DNA from 3 places in the Planococcus sp. SSTMD024 genome. Region 3 is predicted to be linked to each of the others. Evidence: riboswitches for the same ligand, from Rfam matches in the RefSeq annotation. Region 3 holds a riboswitch; each other region holds the start of a gene.

Region 1 (6,538 bases), on a different contig from region 3:
GGTACGTTTTTCGCACTTTACTTGCGGCCCTTGTTCGGCCTGTCTGTCCCGAAATCCAACGATTCGGTGTGCTAGAGGTTTTAATCGCTTAACGATAAAAAAGGAGGCTCCCTGTCACAGGGAGCCTCCTTTTACATTTACATGACGACCGATAATGAGTCCCGCAAATTCGCTGTTCATTATCGGTCAGCTAGCCGCCCAAGTGCCCGATTAGCTGAATCCGCAAGGGCCCTGATTCCCGCTCACTGGTTGACTGGCGCACGGTTTTTCAGTTCCCTGCGTAAAATCTTGCCGCTGATTTTTGTTTTCGGCAATTCCTCGATCACTTCGATCTCGCGCGGTGCGGCATGGGCGGACAGTTTCGAACGCACAAACAAGCGAATGTCTTCGATTACTTCATCGCTGACCGTATAGCCGCTGTTGAGCACGATAAATGCTTTGACGATTTCTCCCCGCAGCGCATCGGGCTTGCCGATCACGCCCGCTTCTGCGACCGCTTCGTGTTCGAGCAATTTGCTCTCCACTTCAAACGGTCCGATGCGCTCACCTGAGGAATTGATCATGTCGTCACTGCGCCCTTGGAAAAAGATGTAGCCGTCTTCGTCTTGGATCGCCAAATCGCCGGATAAGTACCAGCCGTCAAATTGGAAATACGACCGGTATTTGGCCTCGTTTTGCCACACTTCCCGCATGATGCCCGGCCACGGGGTGCGGATTGCCAAATGGCCGATCTCCCCGTTTGGCAGCGCCTCGCCTTGGTCGTTCAGGATGCTGACTGATATGCCGGGGAACGGGCGCCCCATGGAACCTGGCTTGATGACTGCAGCCGGCAAATTGACGATCAGCTGGGCGCCGGTTTCGGTCATCCACCACGTATCGTGGATGCGCAGGCCCAATTGCTCGCTTCCCCAATAGATCACTTCGGGGTTCAACGGTTCACCGACGCTCAGGATGTGGCGCAGCGAACGGAGGTCGTAGCGCGCCAAGACCTCAGCCCCCGCTGATTTCAGCATGCGGAACGCGGTCGGCGCACTGTACCAAACCGTGACCTTTGCCCGCTCGATGGTGGCGTACCAGGAATCGGCATCAAAACGCCCGCCGTTGACGACGATGGTGGCGCGGTTCAGCCACGGGGCGAAGATCGCATAGACGGTGCCCGTTACCCAGCCCGGATGCGCCGTGCACCAATAGACATCGTCTTCTTTCAAATCGAGCACCCAGTGGCCGGTCTGGTATTGATGGATCATCGCGCGGTGTGCATGGATGATGCCTTTCGGTTTGCCGGTCGAGCCGCTCGTGTAATGGATGTTGAGCGGGTGTTCCAAGTCGACCCATTCAGTTGAAAAACCGCTGTCAGTGGTTTGTTCTGACAGCTCCGTCAAGGAAATTTCCCCTGCTCGGCAGCGATCGGATCCGGCGGTGATGAAAATCTTTTCCAGAGACGGCAACTCATCCCGTGGAATGCGCACGGCAAGCGCCGGGTCGGTGATGATAAAGCGCCCACTGCAGTCTTGTACGCGGTCGCGCACCGCTTCTTCCATGAACGCCTCGAACAACGGGCCGGCGATGGCGCCGAGTTTTATCACTGCGAGCATACTGATATAGCAATCGGCATTTTTCGGCAGGAAAATAAAGACGATGTCGCCCCGGCGGACGCCTTCACTTCGAAGGGCTGCCGCGACGTGGTCGGTTTGTCTTTTCACTTCGTCGAACGTCCAGTGCTCCTCGTGTTCACCATTGATGTAATGAAGGGCCGTTTTGCTGCCGTAGCCGTCCTCGACGTGCCGGTCGATGCATTCATGGGCCATGTTGACTTTTCCTGTCTCGCTCCAGGTAAATTGCCGTTCCACTTGCTGCCAGGAAAAAGATCGCCGCCCTTGGTCATAGTCCGGCAAGTTCGGCTCGTTCCCTGGTTGAAAACGTGGTGCCAATGGTTGATTGCTCATCTGTTGTGCCTCCTTTTGTCTATAGAAAAAACCCCGCTCATCGAAAGAAGAGGGGATTCGGTCCTCAACTTATCTTTCAGCCTCGCGGACTGCAGGAAGGAGCACCTGTGCAAGCATTGCTTGCCGGTTGCTGGGTTTCATCGGGCCTGATCCCTCCACCACTCGTGATAAGAAGTGTTGCTATGTAATTGAAAAACGAATGTCCAAAACAAAAACAGACCTCCACGAGAGAAGGTCTGTTGTGCCTTCTCTTATCTGCCAGACGCATTCGCCTGTTGGAAGGAGCACCTGTGCAAGTAAGACTTGCCGGTTGCCGGGCTTCACAGGGCCAATTCCCTCCGCCGCTCTCGATAAGATGATGGTTGTCTATGAAATTCGCTATGTCGACAATGGTACGGGAGCACTTCCGGGATGTCAACAACTTCTTCCAAATAACTTGAAATATTCCTTGTTTTCCGACTTTTTAAATAGGCATTCCCTTTTAGGTTCGTGGCACCAGCCGCCGCTTGAAAAAAGGATTTTCTCAATTGTTGCGGAATGGCCCATCTCATTAAAACCATTACCGGGAATATACTGACCTTTTTCTTGATTATTGCTATACTCAAGAGACTTTAATGAAAAGTGCAGGTGTTCATGATTCAACCGTATTTGATCCAAACCATTGATTCGCTCGACCCAAGAGTTTCTCATGCCTCCCCCGTGCCGCTCCATCGCCATCAGCAGACCGCAGAGCTGGTGTGGATGGAAAGCGGCACGGGGGAAGTCGCGCTCGCCGATCAGCGGCTGGCGCTGTCACCTGGCGATCTGCTGTTGATCCCGACAGGCTGTTGGCATCGTTTCGACCGTGCCGATGGGCGCATCAGAACACTGATTGGCCCCCCCGCCTCTAACATGTCTTCGGTTCGATTCATGAAGGCGGAAAGCCCGCAGTTTATCGCTTCACTGTTTGCGGAACTCGAGCGTGAAATTCAATCGGCTGCGTCCTCTGGCAGCAAATGCCAAAAAATAGTGGAACTGTTGTGGATGGAATGCGGCATCACGCAACTTTCGGCATCTGCCCTGCCCACGGATTCTTTCCGATTGCTTCACCTCTTGCATGAATTGGAGGAAGACTGCCACTTGCCGTTTTCCCTATCCGCTACCGCCGCCCGGTTCGGCCTTAGCAAATTCCACTTCAGCCGCCTGTTTAAAGAACGCTGCACACAAACACCGCTTCAGTTCGTCATCGGCTGCCGCCTGGACTGCGCGCAGCAGTTATTGCGTGCGACTGGAGAGGAAGTGGCAGCCATCGCCGCCCGGTGCGGCTACAAGAGCGCTACGCAGTTTCACGCGGCGTTCACACGCCATAGCGGCATGACCCCGCGGTGTTACCGCCTGCATCAAACGGACGGCGTGTAATGCCATTCAAAGGAGACCACTCATGACGATCGAATTCATCTACCGCTCATTGGAATTTTCAGCGCTCCTGCTACTTAATATTGCCATCGGCGCGTTCGGTTTCATTCCGAGCCTCCTCATCACCCCGGTCAACCTGGATCGTTTTGGACTGGCCGGCGGCAGCGTATTGTCCGTCAGCGGAGAAATCATCGGGGCGCTCTTCGGCTTTTGGCTCTACCGTTACGGCGCCAAGCACATGCCGCCCGCTTGGCAGCAACTGCGGTGGTTTCGGTTTTTCCTGCGCCAACAGAATGCCGCTGTATTTTGGGCGGTCATCGCGTTTCGCTTGCTGCCATTTGCCCCGTCCGGCGCCGTCACGGCGGGAGCCGCGCTGACCCGGATTTCGACGCCCGCTTTTTTTGCGGCGAGTTCGATTGGCAAGCTGCCGGCAGTGGCCGTTGAAATTGCCGTCGCGTTCGGGCTGACTTTGTGGCTGCCCCGCTCCGTGCTGTATGCCGTGATCATGGCTTTACTGGTGATGGTCGTTACGGCCGCCATCCTCCGAAAGCGCAGCACGCCGAAAACCGATGCGCACTAAAAAAGCGAGAGAATCCCTTGTGAGGATCTCTCGCTTTTTGCTGTTCGTTAATTGACTTTCTTGCCGCCGCCCCAATACATTTCACGCAATTGGAACTTCTGCAGCTTGCCCGTCGCCGTCTTCGGCAAAGCTTCCACGAAGTCGACCGATTTCGGCACTTTAAAGCGCGACATGTGCTCCCGCGTATAGTCGAGGATTTCCTGTTCGGTCACTTCCGCGCCGTTGTGCAAGACAATGATTGCTTTTGGCACTTCGCCCCATTTCTCGTCCGGCACGGCAATGACCGCGACTTCCGCGATTGCCGGATGCTTATACAGCACGCCTTCGATTTCGGTGGACGAAATGTTTTCACCGCCCGAGATGATCATGTCCTTGATGCGGTCCTGGATTTCGATAAAGCCGTCCGGATGCGTCACGGCGAGGTCACCCGTATAGAACCAGCCATCGCGGATCGCTTCGGCGGTTTTTTCCGGATCTTTGTAATAGCCTGCCATGACGACGTTGCCCCGCGTCACAATTTCCCCGAGTTCCTTGCCGTTCCAGGCGACTTCTTTTCCGTCTTCCTGGCTGACGACTTTTGTTTCGCCGTTAAAGGCCAGTTCAATGCCTTGGCGCGCCTTGATGCTCGCCTGCTGCTCCGCATCCAGCTCATCGAATTCGTTTTTCCATTCGCAATACAAAATGAACGGCGAAGTCTCGGTCAGCCCATAGACGTGCATCATGTTGAGGCCGAGCGTCTGCTGGGCTTTGGCGATAAGTGCCGCAGCGGGCGGCGCGCCGGCCGTGCCCATGCGAATTTTGGTCTTCAATTCAATGTCTTTCGCTTTCGGTTCATTGACCAGCATGTTGACGACCGTCGGCGCGCCGCACAACGAGGTGATGCCGTGGCTTTCGAACAAATCGAGGATGAGCGGCGGGTCAACTTTTCTTAAGCACACATGCGTGGCACCTGCTGCTGTGATCGCCCACACACCGCCCCAGCCGTTTGTGTGGAACATCGGCAAGGTATGCAAATAGACATCGTCGAATTTAATCTCCAAATGATGCAGGAAGTTTGCACCGTTCAAATAATTCGTCCGGTGTGTCTGCATGACGCCTTTCGGGTTCGACGTCGTGCCGCTTGTGTAATTCAGCGACAGCATCTGGTTTTCATCGAGTTCCACAACAGGCAATTGCTCTTCGTCTGTGACGGCTCCGATAAATTCCTCGTAGCCGATGCCCGGAAGGTTCGTCTCATGCCCTTCAGCCGGTGCGATGATGTATTTGTCGATCGGCAAGTCGCCTTGGATCTCTTCGATGATCTTGGCGTATTCCGCATCGACAATCAGCATCTTCGCGTCACTGTGTTTGATGATATAACCCAAGTCTTTCGCGGACAGCCGGTAATTTAGCGGCACGATAACCGCACCGAGCGGCGGAATACCGTAGAACGCCTCGAGCATGTAATGGGTATTCGGCAGCATCACGGCGACATGGTCTTGTTCCTGGATGCCTGCATTATGTAAGGCAATTCCCAACTGGTCGGAGCGGCGGGCAAACTCCTTATACGTGAAGCGCTTGTCTCCGTCGATGACGGCTACCTTGTCCGGGTAATACTTGACTGCGCGTCGTTTCCAGTCCAGCGGTGTCAATGGTACGATCATTTCCAAAACCCCTCTCGTGTCTCTTGTATCCAACTGTTATATATCAAGTATAGAAAGGCGCACACGGGCTGTCAACGGAAGTTTCGGAATTGGCGGAAAAATGAAACAATACATTTTTTGTGTTATAGCACAATTCCATCCACCGTCAAGAAATGGCTGTTCCACCAGCGGCTACCGAATTCAAGGCAAGCGGCAGGCATTCAGCACTGCGTCTTGTGTTTCGTTGGGGCGTAGTCTTGTGCCAGCAGCGCCAAGTAATCGATATCTTCGTAGGCGCCGTCCATGAAAAACTCTTGTTTAAAACGCCCTTCAAAGGCCATGCCCGCTTTTTCAAGCACCCGCCTCGACGCAGGGTTGCGCACGAGACAGCGGCCGAACACGCGGTTCAGGCCGTGTTCGGTGAATGCCTGGTCCAACACTTTTTGGCACGCTTCTGTCGCATAGCCCTGCCCCCACTCGGTGGGGTCGATAAAATAGCCGATTTCCCCTGAACGGTGGGCCTTTGAAATGGAGACCAATCCGCAGTTGCCGATGTAGCGGGCGGGTTGGTCTTTTGTGTAGACCGCGTATTCAAAGGCATGGCCGATGTCAAAGCTTTTTTGGACATAGTTGAGCCACCCGTCGAGTTGCTTTCTCGGATACGGATGCGGAATCATCAGCATCATTTCGGCAATTTCCCGTTTTTTAACCACGGCGTAAACCCTATCCGCCATGTCCGCTTGATAAGGCTTCAACCAGAGCCGTTCGGTTTCCAGTATCATCACGCATGCCTCCTGTTTGGTGATCCAGATTGGCCCTGGTACTGCCAAAAAGAATACAGCTAACGAGTTATTCGGTTAATATTCTGAATAAATTTATAGTGAATAGGCCATAATGCAATAAAAAGGCGTTGAATGATTTATTCATTCAACGCCTTTCGTCTTATTCGGCAGCGGGCACTAAGTAAGCTGCCGTGACGGCGCCGTCTGTTGCTT
Region 2 (6,538 bases), on a different contig from region 3:
ATTCCCCTTTTCTTCTATTAAATGTAGTTTTATATAATGACAGGCAATGACGCCCATTTTTAATCAGTCAAACTGGCAAAGACGAACTAACGTTTATCGGATCTGCTGGTTAAGAAATCACCGACAAATTGGACGGCGAAGACGATGACTAAAATTAAGATCGTCGAGACGAGAGTTACGTCTTCACGACTTCTTTGGAATCCATCCAAGAACGCAAGCGTCCCGAGCCCTCCAGCGCCGATGATGCCCGCCATAGCTGTATATCCAACCAAGGCGATAGCGGTTACGGTGATTCCGGAGATCAAAGCGGGTTTGGATTCAGGAAGCAGTACCTTGCGGATGATTGTCCACGTTGTCGCTCCCATCGAGCGCGCAGCTTCAATGACGCCTTTGTCGATTTCTTTCAAGGCAATCAGCACCATGCGAGCATAGAACGGAGCAGCCCCGATGATCAATGCCGGGAGCGCAGCGTTCGGCCCGCGGATGCTGCCGATCAAGAATTTTGTGAACGGGATAAGCAAAATGATCAAGATGATGAAAGGGATCGAGCGGAATATATTGACGAAGGCACCGGTCAGCCAGTTGACCACTTTATTTGCCCATAATTGGTTGGGTGCAGTCAAAAACAGGACCACGCCCAGCACTAGTCCGATGATAAACGTGAACAAAGTAGACACAGCCGTCATGTAAATCGTTTCGAGTGTCGCTTCCCACATAGCGGTCCAATCAACGTTCGGGAACAAAGTCTCAAGCATTGCCCATCACCTCCGTTTGTACATCATGTGCACCGAGGAAGGCAAGTGCCTTTGCGATTTCATCTGCTGTCCCCTTCAGTTGAAGGATCAATGTGCCATAAGCTCCGCGCTGCGTGTGGGAGATATTGCCGTGGACGATATTGACTTCCACTTGGTATTCCCGGATTAACCGTGTCAGGATCGGTTGCTCCGCCTGGTCCCCGACGAAGATCAATTTGACCAATTGCCCTTCCGGATACTGCTCGCGCAAGTGGCGCACGGTCTCTGCGGAATCTTCCGTCTCGGTCACCTGGGCGACAAAACGCTTCGTAATGTCTTCTTTCGGATGCTGGAAAACATGCAGCACTTCGCCAAGTTCAACGACGCGTCCGCCTTCCATGACTGCCACCCGGTGGCAGATCTTCCGGATGACGTGCATTTCGTGTGTGATCAAGACGATCGTCAAGCCAAGGCGCTTGTTGATGTCGACCAATAAATCCAAAATCGCATCGGTCGTCTGCGGATCGAGTGCCGAAGTTGCCTCGTCACATAACAAGACTTCCGGATCATTGGCCAGGGCACGGGCGATGCCGACGCGCTGTTTTTGCCCGCCGGAAAGCTGGGCTGGATAGGCACTTTCGCGACCTTCTAGGCCCACCAGTTCGATCAGTTCTGCAGAACGTTTGCGCCGTTCCTCTTTCCCCACTCCTGCAATTTCGAGCGGGAACTCAATGTTCTCGCGGACGGTCCGCGACCACAGTAAATTGAAATGCTGGAAGATCATGCTGACCTTTTGGCGGGCTTTGCGGAGTTTCGGCCCCGAAATCGCCGTGATGTTCTGTCCGTTGATCTCCACGGAACCTTCGCTCGGTTTTTCCAAGCCGTTCAGCAGGCGAATCAAGGTACTTTTCCCTGCCCCGCTATAGCCGATGATGCCAAAAATCTCGCCAGCCGGCACCGTTAAGTCGACGTGGTCGACAGCCGTCAAGCGCGCTTTGCCAGTATCGAATATTTTTGTCAATCCTTTTAACTCAATCATGATTGGGCACTCTCCTAAATCTTTTGCTAATAAAAAAAGCCTTCCTGCTCAGATAAGCAGAAAGGCGCATGTGTAAACACAATAAACCGTTCTCTCATCTTTCAAAGTCTGCACTTTGAGTGACTTGGCACCATTTCATCTTCATGACGGTTGCCGGGCTTCATCGGGCACTTCCCTCCACCTCTCTTTATAAGAGTTACGCTATTAAGTTAATTTCAGAAATTAAATTTATCATGCTTGGCTCTATTCGTCAACCGATTTCAACTTCTCATATAAATACGGCACCGATTGGAAGGCATAGACCTTATCCGTCACTTTGCCGTCCTGTGAAATCAATAGGCAAGGCACGCTTTCCACTTCATAGAGTTCTGCCACTTCCTGTACATAATTCAAATTGGCTTTGCCCATCGGAAGGTCTGGCAAAAGTTCTGCCACCACGCCGAGCATCTTGCTGGCCACTTGGCACGTGCCGCACATCGGCGTATACAAATAATATGCTGAAACAGGCTGCATGTTTTTTTCCTTCAGCCATTCTTTATGTGTCCATTCGTTCATGTTAGTCATTCCCTGCAACTGGATTTAAGACCCGTACATCTGCTGCGATCAGCACGTCAAGGAGCTTCCGCAGCGGTGTCGTCGCCACTTCTTTATAGCTTCGGTCGATATGGAAATGGCGGGCTTCCGGAAACTCGCGTTTGATGAGCTTGCGCAATTTGTCGCCGGAAGAATCCGCATCGACCAGGATGATGATGTCCTGCCCTTCAAAAGGCAGCAGCATTTCCTCGAGTCTTGTAGCACTTACTGTACCATTTGTGCAGAGAATCGTCACGGGTTCTGCAATCAACGGCGCTATCCGGGTTTTGTCGCTGATTCCTTCCACCACTATCACTTTCTCCATACGTATCCCCCCAGAAACAAGATATGAAAAAAAGCGCCAAAAAGAGGCGCTTTCAGAACTTACTCGTTTGTCATTTCTTTGTATTCGTCAGCTGACATCAATGCATTGACCTCATCTTCGGAAGGGGCTTCCACAACGACCATCCATGCTTTCTCATAAGGTGATTCGTTGACGAATTCCGGGCTGTCTTCAAGCTCGGAATTGACTTCGACGATTTTCCCGCTGATCGGCGCATACAATTCCGACACTGTTTTGACGGATTCGACGCTGCCGAACGGCTCGTCTTTTTTAAGCTCGTCGCCGACTTGCGGAAGCTCGACAAATACGATGTCTCCAAGTTCATCTTGCGCGAAATGAGTGATGCCGATACGTGCTTTGCCGTCTTCGACTTTGACCCATTCGTGTTCTTTTGAATAGCGAAGCTCTTGCGGTGTGCTCATCCAAACCCCTCCAAATATGTAATTGACTCAATTTCAGTTTGCCACAACCAAAGATGAAAAACAAGATGACAAACTTGTCAGCTCCATGTATTTGCGTATGCTTCTTCCTTGAAGCCGAGTGTCGCTTGCGATCCGTCCCAAGCGAGAGGGCGTTTGATGAGCATGCCGTCCGATGCAAGCAATTCGTATTGCTCATCTTCGGACATTTCCGGCAACTTTTCCTTCAATTCGAGCTCGCGGTATTTCTTGCCGCTCGTATTGAAAAACTTCTTCAGCTCGATGCCGCTCGTTTCGTGGATTTCTTTCAGTTGCGCTGCGGATGGCGGGGTTTGCGAGATATCGATATAGTCGAACTCCGCACCGTTCGCCTCGAGCCATTTCTTGCCTTTTTGGCAAGTCGAGCATTTTGGGTAAGCATAATACTGGATCATCAAATCTCCTCCTGTCTTGTAAATCAAGCATATCAAAATGCCCCGGAGCAGTCGACTCGTGAGAGGTTGGTATTTATCCCAATAAAGAACGGAAAGAAGTCGTATTTTCCGAAGCTTATCGCTCGCTTTCCGTGGGCTCGCGTCCAAGCCTCCTCAGTCGCTTTGCGCCTTGCGGGGTCTCGGTCGTCTCGCTGATCCACTGGAGTCGAGCGAACGCTTCTTCAAATACTTAGAGAGATCATTGATTGTTGAATGTAGAAAAAGGTGGCCTTACTCACAATTAATAGCGAACCATAAAATTATTCAACACTATAGAAAAACAGGAAGGGGAAACCCTTCCTGTTTTGTGCAATCTATTAGACGACGTATTTTTCTACATTGATCAATTTTTCGGATGCTTCGCGTTTTTTCGCGATCAAGTTATACGGCGTTGAACGCGTCAACTTGCGGAGTGCGGACAGCATCATGCGCTGGTTGTCGCCATCGATTGCTGCGATCAAGGTTTCTTTCGCATCTTTTTCGATTTCTTCCAAAGCTTCCTGGCAGAAGATCTGCGTGTAGAGAAGTTTCTGCTTCGCTTTTTCTTCGCCGCTTGCCGCGATGGCTTTTTCTGTGCGCAAGACGACTGATTCCATCGCGAAGACATTGCTGACGATATCCGCGATGTTCACGAGCACTTCCTGCTCCGCTTCGAGTTTCTTGCCGTAAGTCTGTGCGGCAAGTCCGGCAGCGAGGATGGCGATTTTCTTGGCGTTCTTCACCAATACTTTTTCCTGCGCCAAGGCTTCCGTTCCAACTTCTTCCGGCATCATCATCAACAGTTCTTCCTGCAAAGCTTGCGCATGTTGCAATAGCGGCAATTCGCCTTTCATCGCTTTTCGGAGCAGCGTGCCCGGTACGAGCAGGCGGTTGATTTCGTTTGTTCCTTCGAAGATCCGGTTGATGCGGGAATCACGGTAGATGCGCTCGATTTCATATTCCTGCATAAAGCCGTAGCCGCCGTGAAGCTGGACCCCTTCATCGACAATATAATCCAAAGTTTCCGTTCCGAAGAATTTATTCAATGAACATTCAATGGCAAATTCCGCGATGGAATCCGCAACCAGTTTGCCGTCCGCCTGCTGCTCATCCGTGAATCCGCTCATGCGGTCTTCAAACAATCCTACTGTGCGGTACACTGAACTTTCAACGGCATACAATTTGGATGCCATTGTCGCCAATTTCTCTTTTGTTAAGTTGAAAGAAGAGATCGGCGTCTTGAATTGCTGGCGCTGGTTCGTGTAAGGAATCGTCAATTCCATAGCGCGTTTGGATGCGCCGATTGTGCCGACGCCGAGTTTGTAGCGCCCGATGTTCAGGATGTTGAAGGCGATGATGTGTCCGCGCCCTGCTTCGCCGAGAAGGTTTTCCACAGGCACTTCCGCATCTTCCAAGATCAATGTACGCGTAGAAGACGATTTGATGCCCATTTTCTTTTCTTCCGGCCCGACCGATACGCCCCCGAAATCGCGCTCGACGATAAAGGCAGAGAACTGTTCGCCATCGATTTTCGCATAGACAACGAAGACGTCCGCGAACCCTGCGTTCGTGATCCATTGTTTTTCGCCGTTCAAGATGTAATGCGTACCCGCTTCGTTCAGTTTCGCCACGGTTTTCGCGCCCAAAGCATCCGACCCGGAGCTCGGCTCAGTCAATGCGTAAGCGGCGATTTTCTCGCCTGTCGCAAGGACCGGCAAGTATTTCTTTTTCTGTTCTTCGTTACCGAACAAGACGATCGGCAGCGATCCGATTCCGACGTGCGCGCCGTGCGTGATGGAGAAGCCGCCCGCTTTGGACATTTTCTCCGCAATCAAAGCCGAGGCGATTTTGTCGAGCCCGAGCCCGTCATATTGTTCAGGGACGTCTGCACCGAGGAGGCCAAGTTCGCCCGCTTTTTTCAAGAGCTTGACGGAATGCTCGAATTCGTGGTTCTCCAGGTTTTCGACCAAAGGCATGACTTCCGTGTTGACATAATCCTCAGTCGTCTTGGCGATCATTTTATGCTCTTCCGTGAAATCTTCCGGCGTGAACACGCGCGATAGGTCTGCATCTTCGATCAAGAAGCTTCCGCCTTTGATCAATGTTTTTTCTTGTTCCATTTTCCATTCCTCCCAATTTATCGTTTGATTGAATCCTTTGAGAAAGCTCTAACTATAGAGAGATTTGTAATACCTATAGTTTTCCGAAGCTTACCGCTCGCTTTCCGTGGGCTCGCGGCCAAGCCTCCTCAGTCGCTTCGCGCCTTGCGGGGTCTCGGCCGTCTCGCTTGTCCACAGGAGTCGAGCGGACTCTTCTCCAAACTACTAGATAGCTCTCCTTTTATGCATTGAATATTAAGTTGTTGTGACTAAAAAAGTTTTTATTACTTTCACACTCTGTGAAGTTCTCTTTACAACATTTCGAAGACGCCGGCTGCGCCCATTCCGCCGCCAATGCACATCGTGACGACGCCGAATTGTTTGTTCTGGCGCTTCAATTCGCTGAGCATGCGCAAAGTCAAAATCGAGCCTGTCGCGCCGAGCGGATGGCCGAGTGCGATGGCGCCGCCGTTCAAATTGATCTTGTCCATGTCCAAGCCAAGCTCGCGGATAACGCCGAGCGACTGGGAAGCGAAGGCTTCGTTCAGTTCCCAGACGTCGATATCGTCTTTCGTCAAGCCGGCAAGTTTCAAGGCTTTCGGAATCGCGACGACCGGGCCGATGCCCATGACTTCCGGCGGAACGCCGCCTGTTGCGAATGAACGGAATTTCGCGATCGGCTTGAGGCCTAGCGCTTCCGCTTTTTCACGGTCCATGACGAGCACTGAACCTGCGCCGTCAGAAGTTTGGGAAGAGTTGCCCGCTGTGACCGTGCCGCGCGCCGAGAATGCGGCGCGCAATTTATTGAGTGTCTGGATGGATGTGCCGTGGCGCACCCCTTCATCCATTTCAAACATGAACGATTTTTCCTGGTATTTA
Region 3 (6,538 bases):
AGGAACCGAATCATGGCAAAAGAAATTAAGTTCAGTGAAGATGCACGCAGCTTGATGCTGCAAGGTGTAGATAAATTAGCGGACGCAGTCAAAGTGACGCTTGGGCCAAAAGGGCGCAACGTTGTGCTTGAGAAGAAATTCGGCACGCCGCTTATTACGAACGACGGCGTAACGATCGCCAAAGAAATCGAACTTGAAAACGCGTTTGAAAACATGGGTGCAAAACTTGTGGCGGAAGTGGCTTCCAAAACAAACGATATCGCAGGTGACGGTACGACAACTGCGACAGTTCTTGCACAAGCGATGATCCGCGAAGGCTTGAAGAATGTCACAGCTGGCGCAAACCCTGTAGGAATACGCCGCGGCATCGAACTTGCTGTGGAAAGCGCGGTCACTGGCTTGCAATCCATTTCCCAGCAAATCGAAGGCAAAGAATCGATCGCGCAAGTAGCGGCGATTTCTTCTGGCGACGAGGAAGTCGGCAAATTGATCGCAGAAGCAATGGAGCGCGTCGGCAACGATGGCGTCATCACATTGGAAGAATCACGCGGCTTCACGACGGAACTTGACGTGGTGGAAGGGATGCAATTCGACCGCGGCTACCAGTCTCCTTACATGGTGACGGATTCCGATAAAATGGAAGCGGTTCTTGAAAATCCGTTCATCCTTGTCACGGACAAGAAAATCGGCAACATCCAGGAAATCCTTCCAGTGCTGGAGCAAGTCGTTCAGCAAAGCAAACCGCTCCTCATCATCTCTGAAGATGTGGAAGGCGAAGCGTTGGCAACACTTGTCGTGAACAAATTGCGCGGCACATTCAACGCAGTGGCTGTGAAAGCTCCTGGCTTCGGCGATCGCAGAAAAGCAATGCTCGAAGACATTGCTGCACTCACTGGCGCTGAAGTGATCACAGAAGACCTCGGTCTTGACCTGAAATCCACAAACATCGCACAACTTGGACGCGCAGCGAAAGTCGTCGTCTCTAAAGACAACACGACGATCGTTGAAGGCAACGGCGATTCCGAAAAAATCATCGCCCGCGTGGCGCAAATCCGCAGCCAATTGGAAGAAACGACTTCTGAATTCGACCGCGAAAAACTGCAGGAGCGCCTCGCGAAACTTGCTGGCGGCGTAGCAGTCATCAAAGTCGGCGCAGCAACTGAAACAGAACTGAAAGAGCGTAAACTGCGCATCGAAGACGCATTGAACGCAACACGCGCAGCGGTTGAAGAAGGCATCGTGGCAGGCGGCGGTACAGCGCTTATCAATGTCTACAACCAAGTGGCGCAAATTGCGACAGAGCAAGAAGGCGACGTCGCGACTGGCATCAACATCGTGCTCCGTGCACTTGAAGAGCCGGTTCGCCAAATCGCAACGAACGCTGGCCTTGAAGGCTCGATCATCGTTCACCGCCTGAAAACGGAAGAAGTCGGCATCGGCTACAACGCGGCAACAGGCGAATGGGTCAACATGCTTGAACAAGGCATCGTAGACCCAACGAAAGTGACGCGTTCAGCACTTCAAAACGCAGCATCTGTTGCAGCTATGTTCCTGACAACTGAAGCAGTCGTAGCAGACATCCCGGAACCAGCACCAGCTGGCGGCGGCATGCCTGATATGGGCGGCATGGGCGGCATGATGTAAGTCATCAGCCCATTTAGAAAAATCCTCTCTCACATCATGTGAGAGGGGATTTTTTAAATATTGGAACTATAGGGGCTCCTACTTCCTCGAAGTATACTGAAAAACCGGATCCATCAACTCAAACTCATAGCTTTCACTATTGACCTTCCCAAGAACTTGCTCGCTATCATAAAGCTCCAGCATAAACTGTGCCATCTCTTTTGCGGTATGGAACTTTTGCACATTGTCGCCATAGCTGAAATCGTCAAGCTCCCGCGCCGTTTTCACGAATTCGGTTTCGGTCATGGATGGCGCGAGTATTTTAACTTTCAACCGAGCGCCGTTGTCCTGCAGTTCCTGGGCAAGGCCTTCTGTAAATGCACTCACGTAAAATTTGGTTGCAGCGTATGTCACGGCATTTGGCACGATTCGGTAACCTAGGTCAGAGGATATGTTGATGAGCTGCGCGCCTTCTTGGTCAGCATAATCATGTGCATAAAGAGTGGAAAGCGTGGTGAGTGCTTCTACATTTACGCGCAACATCTTTTCTGTTTTATGTACATCCTGTTCAGCGACGGTTGCGCTGTTTCCGAAGCCGGCGTTGTTCACGAAGGTTTCGATGTCGTATTCCTTCAGGGCTTCGTACAGCGCGTGGACTTGCCCGCTTTCGGATAGGTCTGTGGGTTTGATGACGACTTCGAGATTCCCGTTCATGTCTTGAATGTTCTCTTTAAGCTTATTGAGCTCGGCTTCCCTTCTTGCGACAAGAATCAAGTTTTTGCCGCGTGTCGCGAAAGCCATGGCCGCTTCGTATCCGATTCCTGAGCTGGCGCCTGTGATAACCGTGTATTTCATGTGAATCCCTCCATTGAAATGAATAGATAGCAAATGTACAGAAACAATGAAACTCTCATAAAAATGTGCTGGCTCCTGAAGAGAAAGAAACAGCATTTTATAAACTGGAAAATTCAATATTAGAGTGTTTGGAATTATGAGAGTTCTTAGATGAAGATTATACACTATTCTCTTACTAGCACAGGTGTACGAAGTGTTTATAAAACTTATATATTTGATAGAAACTCCTCAAATTTGGCATGCTACAAAGGCGGATGAATTCTGTGATCCACTATAAATCGAAAAGGTGATCACCTTTTCTACGATCAAAAATCAATGAAGTATTTTAGTATTTGGAGAAGCGTTCGCTCGACTCCTTTGGATTAGCGAGACGACCGAGACCCCGCAAGGAATGAATGAGCGAAGCTTAGCTGAGTGCATTCATTTGCGACGCATCTGCTATGCAGATGTGGGAGCACAAGGGTTTCGAAGCGACTGAGGAGGCTTGGGCGCGAGCCCACGGAGTCGTGCGATAAGCTTCGGAAAATACGACTTATTGACTTTCTCGACAGTCTAAAACTCCTTGCCGATTTAGTGGGAAGGAGTGTTTTTATGGAGCAATCCCCAAACGACCTATTGCCATAAAATCAAAGCTCTGCTATTGTATTAATCATATCAAATTACTCGGCATTAACTTCGAGTACATAATTTCTTATCCAGAGAAGTGGAGGGACTGGCCCTTTGAAGCTTCGGCAGCGGAACAGATTGGATGTCCAATTTGAAACTGTGCCAAATCCAGCAGGTGCGTGAGCATTTGAGAGATGAGAAGAGCCGGACGGTGCGCCTCTCTTCTTTTTTATGAAGAGGGGCTTTTTCTATTGAGCCGCGAGTTGATAGTGTTTCATTCAAAAAAATGGAGAACGAGGAGAGATGGCAGATGAACAAGCGTTGGGTTGGAGTGCTCGGGATTTCGGGTGCGCTGTTGCTTGCGGGATGCGGCGATAGCGGGGAAGCTTCCGGGGAAGACAAGAAAGAAGTGCGTGTCGGTTTTGGCGTCGGGACATATGAGCAGCAATTCAAGGAAGGGATCTTGCCTATTTTAGAGGAGAAAGGGTATAAAGTGGATACGACAACGTTTTCCCAGAACATGCAGTTGAACCCGGCGATGCAAGAAGGCTCGATCGATGCGAGCATTTTCCAGAGCACGGCGTATATGGAAGGAATCAACGAGGAACTCGGCATGGAGATGACAGGCATCGCGTTTGTGCCGAGCGCGCCTCAAGGCTTGTATTCCGAGCATCATCAATCCTTGGATGAAGTGAAGGACGGCTCGACTATCGGCTTGCCGAACGATCCGGTCAACCAGGAACGCGCAGTGCGCATCTTGGAGGAGCTCGGGTGGGTGACGGTGTCAGATGAGGCAGGCGTGACGGACTTTAATTTGAACACAGTGGAAAGCGCCGATTACGACTTGGACTTGAAAGTATTGGACCCGGCACAAATCCTGGTGTCGCTGCAAGACATTGACTTTGGCGTCGTCAACGGCAATTATATTGCCAATGCGCCGGACCGCAAGATTACCGATGCCTTGAAGATTGAGAACACGCCGGAGCAGCACCGGATCGTCGTGACGATCGAGGAAGAAAACGCGGATACTGAGTGGGCGAAAGATTTGAAAGACGCTTACGAATCCGAGGAATTCCAGGAATACATCGAGTCGAATGAGCAGTACGACGGCTTCATTTTGACAGAGGAATGGGCGCAATAGCTAAAGAAAGGTGAAGAATGATGGATATCACGAAAGCAAAGACATTTGAAGAACGCATGGACATATTGAATGAAACGGTGGCGCCATTTACAGAACGGGCTGCGCGTAACGACTCGGAGCGGAAATTTCCGTTTGAGAATTTCATTGAGCTGAAGGCGATCAATTACCCGGCATTGACGATTCCGAAAGAATACGGCGGAGCGGGTATTTCCTTGTCGGAGCTGCTGCGCTACCAGGAAGCGATCAGCCGCGCGGACGGGTCGACCGGGTTGTCGATCGGCTGGCATATGGGCATCGTTCAAGATTTGGGCGAGACCGGTAAATGGGACGAATCGGTGCTCGAGGCTTTATTCGACGACATCCAAGCGCGCGGTGCGTTGATCAATAATTGCGCGACCGAAAAGCAGACGGGAAGTCCGACGAGAGGCGGGAAACCATCGACCACAGCGAGAAAAGTTGACGGTTCGTGGGTCATTGATGGGCGCAAGTCGTTTACGTCAATGGCACCGGTTTTGGATTATTTTAATGTGACCGCATCTATCGAAGAAACCGGAGAAGTCGGCTATTTCCTTGTGCCGCGGACGTCGGCTGGCGTAGCGATCGACGAGACTTGGGATAGCGTGGCGATGACCGGCACCGGGAGCCATGATTTGGTGCTGACGAATGTCCACGTGGAGGAAAAAGCCTTGGTCGAAATCAGCGTGCCCGGGAAAAAACAGCCGGCGGGATGGCTGCTCCATATTCCGGCGTGCTACCTCGGAATCGCGCAGGCCGCGCAGGACTACGCGATTCGCTTTGCGCGAGACTATTCGCCGAATAGCTTGAACGGCCCGATCATTGAGTTGCCGAACGTCAAACAAAAGATCGGCCAAATCGAATTGGAATTGCAGCGGGCGCGGCATTTCCTTTATTCCGTCGCGAAACAATGGGACGACTCGGACGCCGAACAGCGCGCGCAGATGGCTGCGGAACTCGGGGCCGTGAAAGTCGCAGTGACGAATTCGGCGGTCGACATTGTGGATCTCGCGATGCGGGTCGCGGGTGCGCACAGCCTGTCAGAAAAATCGCCTTTGCAGCGCTATTACCGCGATGTGCGGGCAGGGCTTCACAACCCGCCGATGGAAGATATGCTTATTCCCGCACTTGCTGACTTTGCGATCGGCAAGCAGAAAGCGAAACAGCCGGTTAAATAAGGAAGGCCGCTGATCTTTAGGGATCGGCGGCTTTTCCTTTTTATAATTGGAAAGATATAACGAATATAAGTGCAAATTATGTCGGCGCTTACATTAATTTTTCCTTATGTGACATCTGTCACTAGCCGCTGGGGCCGCGCCTCCTGTACGTTAACTACAGCAGACAACTGCTTCCGATATGGAATTCGCATCTAGAGGGGAATTTTTAGAATGAAAAAAATCGCATGGATCACGGATACAGCAGCGCAATTGGATGATGCATTCATTCAACGGCATAATGTCTATGTATTGCCCCTTAGTGTCGTATTTGACGATGGGTCGTACCGCGAGTCGATCGACCTGACACAAGGAGAATTTTACGATAAATTACGTGCGGCGAAAGTATCGCCGAAAACTTCACAGCCGGCCATCGGAGAGATGACAGCCTTATACGAGAAATTGCAGTCCGAAGGTTATGATTTGGCCGTGGCGCTTCATTTGTCGAGCGGATTGTCCGGTACTTATAACAGCGCGCTATCAGCTGCCGAGATGGCGGATTTCAAGGTGTACCCGGTCGATTCGAAAATCGGTTCGTTCCCGATGGGGAAAATGATCGAAATCGGCAATGAATTGTTCGCAGCCGGCAAAGAACCGGAAGAAGTGGTGGAGACGATCAATCAATTGACCGCCAAATCGCATTTATCGTTCATTCCGTCGAGTTTGAACCAATTGCATAAAAGCGGGCGGGTGTCTGGGACGCAGGCATTCCTCAGCAATATACTGAACATCAAAGTGGTCATCACTTTCGTGGACGGCATCACGGTCATGAAAGAGAAAGTGCGTTCGAACAAACGCGCCAAGGAAAGCGTCAATTCGGCCTTGCGTGCGGATATGGAGAGTGGCATGGTGCCGGAAGTGGCGGTTATTCATTGCAATAACGAAGCAGGCGCCGAAGTATGGAAAAACGAATTGATGAAGGAGTTTTCCGGGCTGAAAGTGGAAGTCATCCCATTGAGCGTTTGTGTGGGTGTCCATGCCGGAGAAGGCACGACCGGCTTGAGCTGGGTCAGCTATTGAAAAATTAGAGAACCACCAAAAACCTTGGATTGCTAGCGTGTCGTGCGCTGCGATCTGAGGTTTT

The links. Region 3 has a riboswitch for S-adenosylmethionine ahead of AB9R92_RS08775 (MetQ/NlpA family ABC transporter substrate-binding protein). Riboswitches for the same ligand answer to the same signal wherever they lie in the genome.
Region 1: linked by a shared signal. The riboswitch ahead of acsA (acetate--CoA ligase) and the one ahead of AB9R92_RS08775 (MetQ/NlpA family ABC transporter substrate-binding protein) in region 3 are both predicted to bind S-adenosylmethionine.
Region 2: linked by a shared signal. The riboswitch ahead of AB9R92_RS03185 (methionine ABC transporter ATP-binding protein) and the one ahead of AB9R92_RS08775 (MetQ/NlpA family ABC transporter substrate-binding protein) in region 3 are both predicted to bind S-adenosylmethionine.

The regions. Positions count from the first base shown of each region.
Region 1 is NZ_JBGGNS010000019.1:5,310-11,847, forward strand. Features, by position in the region: gene AB9R92_RS03845 (YeeE/YedE family protein) at 1-75, shown strand, start outside; gene acsA (acetate--CoA ligase) at 243-1,946, opposite strand; SAM riboswitch class I at 2,013-2,120, opposite strand; SAM riboswitch class I at 2,195-2,303, opposite strand; gene AB9R92_RS03855 (helix-turn-helix domain-containing protein) at 2,580-3,344, shown strand; gene AB9R92_RS03860 (TVP38/TMEM64 family protein) at 3,367-3,921, shown strand; gene AB9R92_RS03865 (long-chain-fatty-acid--CoA ligase) at 3,969-5,564, opposite strand; gene AB9R92_RS03870 (GNAT family N-acetyltransferase) at 5,765-6,325, opposite strand; gene parC (DNA topoisomerase IV subunit A) at 6,486-6,538, opposite strand, start outside.
Region 2 is NZ_JBGGNS010000018.1:51,000-57,537, forward strand. Features, by position in the region: gene AB9R92_RS03180 (methionine ABC transporter permease) at 87-755, opposite strand; gene AB9R92_RS03185 (methionine ABC transporter ATP-binding protein) at 748-1,773, opposite strand; SAM riboswitch class I at 1,865-1,969, opposite strand; gene AB9R92_RS03190 (thioredoxin family protein) at 2,017-2,328, opposite strand; gene AB9R92_RS03195 (toprim domain-containing protein) at 2,330-2,671, opposite strand; gene gcvH (glycine cleavage system protein GcvH) at 2,731-3,111, opposite strand; gene AB9R92_RS03205 (arsenate reductase family protein) at 3,189-3,545, opposite strand; gene AB9R92_RS03210 (acyl-CoA dehydrogenase family protein) at 3,899-5,680, opposite strand; gene AB9R92_RS03215 (acetyl-CoA C-acetyltransferase) at 5,971-6,538, opposite strand, start outside.
Region 3 is NZ_JBGGNS010000021.1:362,938-369,475, reverse strand. Features, by position in the region: gene groL (chaperonin GroEL) at 13-1,644, shown strand; gene AB9R92_RS08780 (SDR family NAD(P)-dependent oxidoreductase) at 1,723-2,478, opposite strand; SAM riboswitch class I at 3,167-3,285, shown strand; gene AB9R92_RS08775 (MetQ/NlpA family ABC transporter substrate-binding protein) at 3,395-4,225, shown strand; gene AB9R92_RS08770 (acyl-CoA dehydrogenase family protein) at 4,246-5,418, shown strand; gene AB9R92_RS08765 (DegV family protein) at 5,629-6,474, shown strand.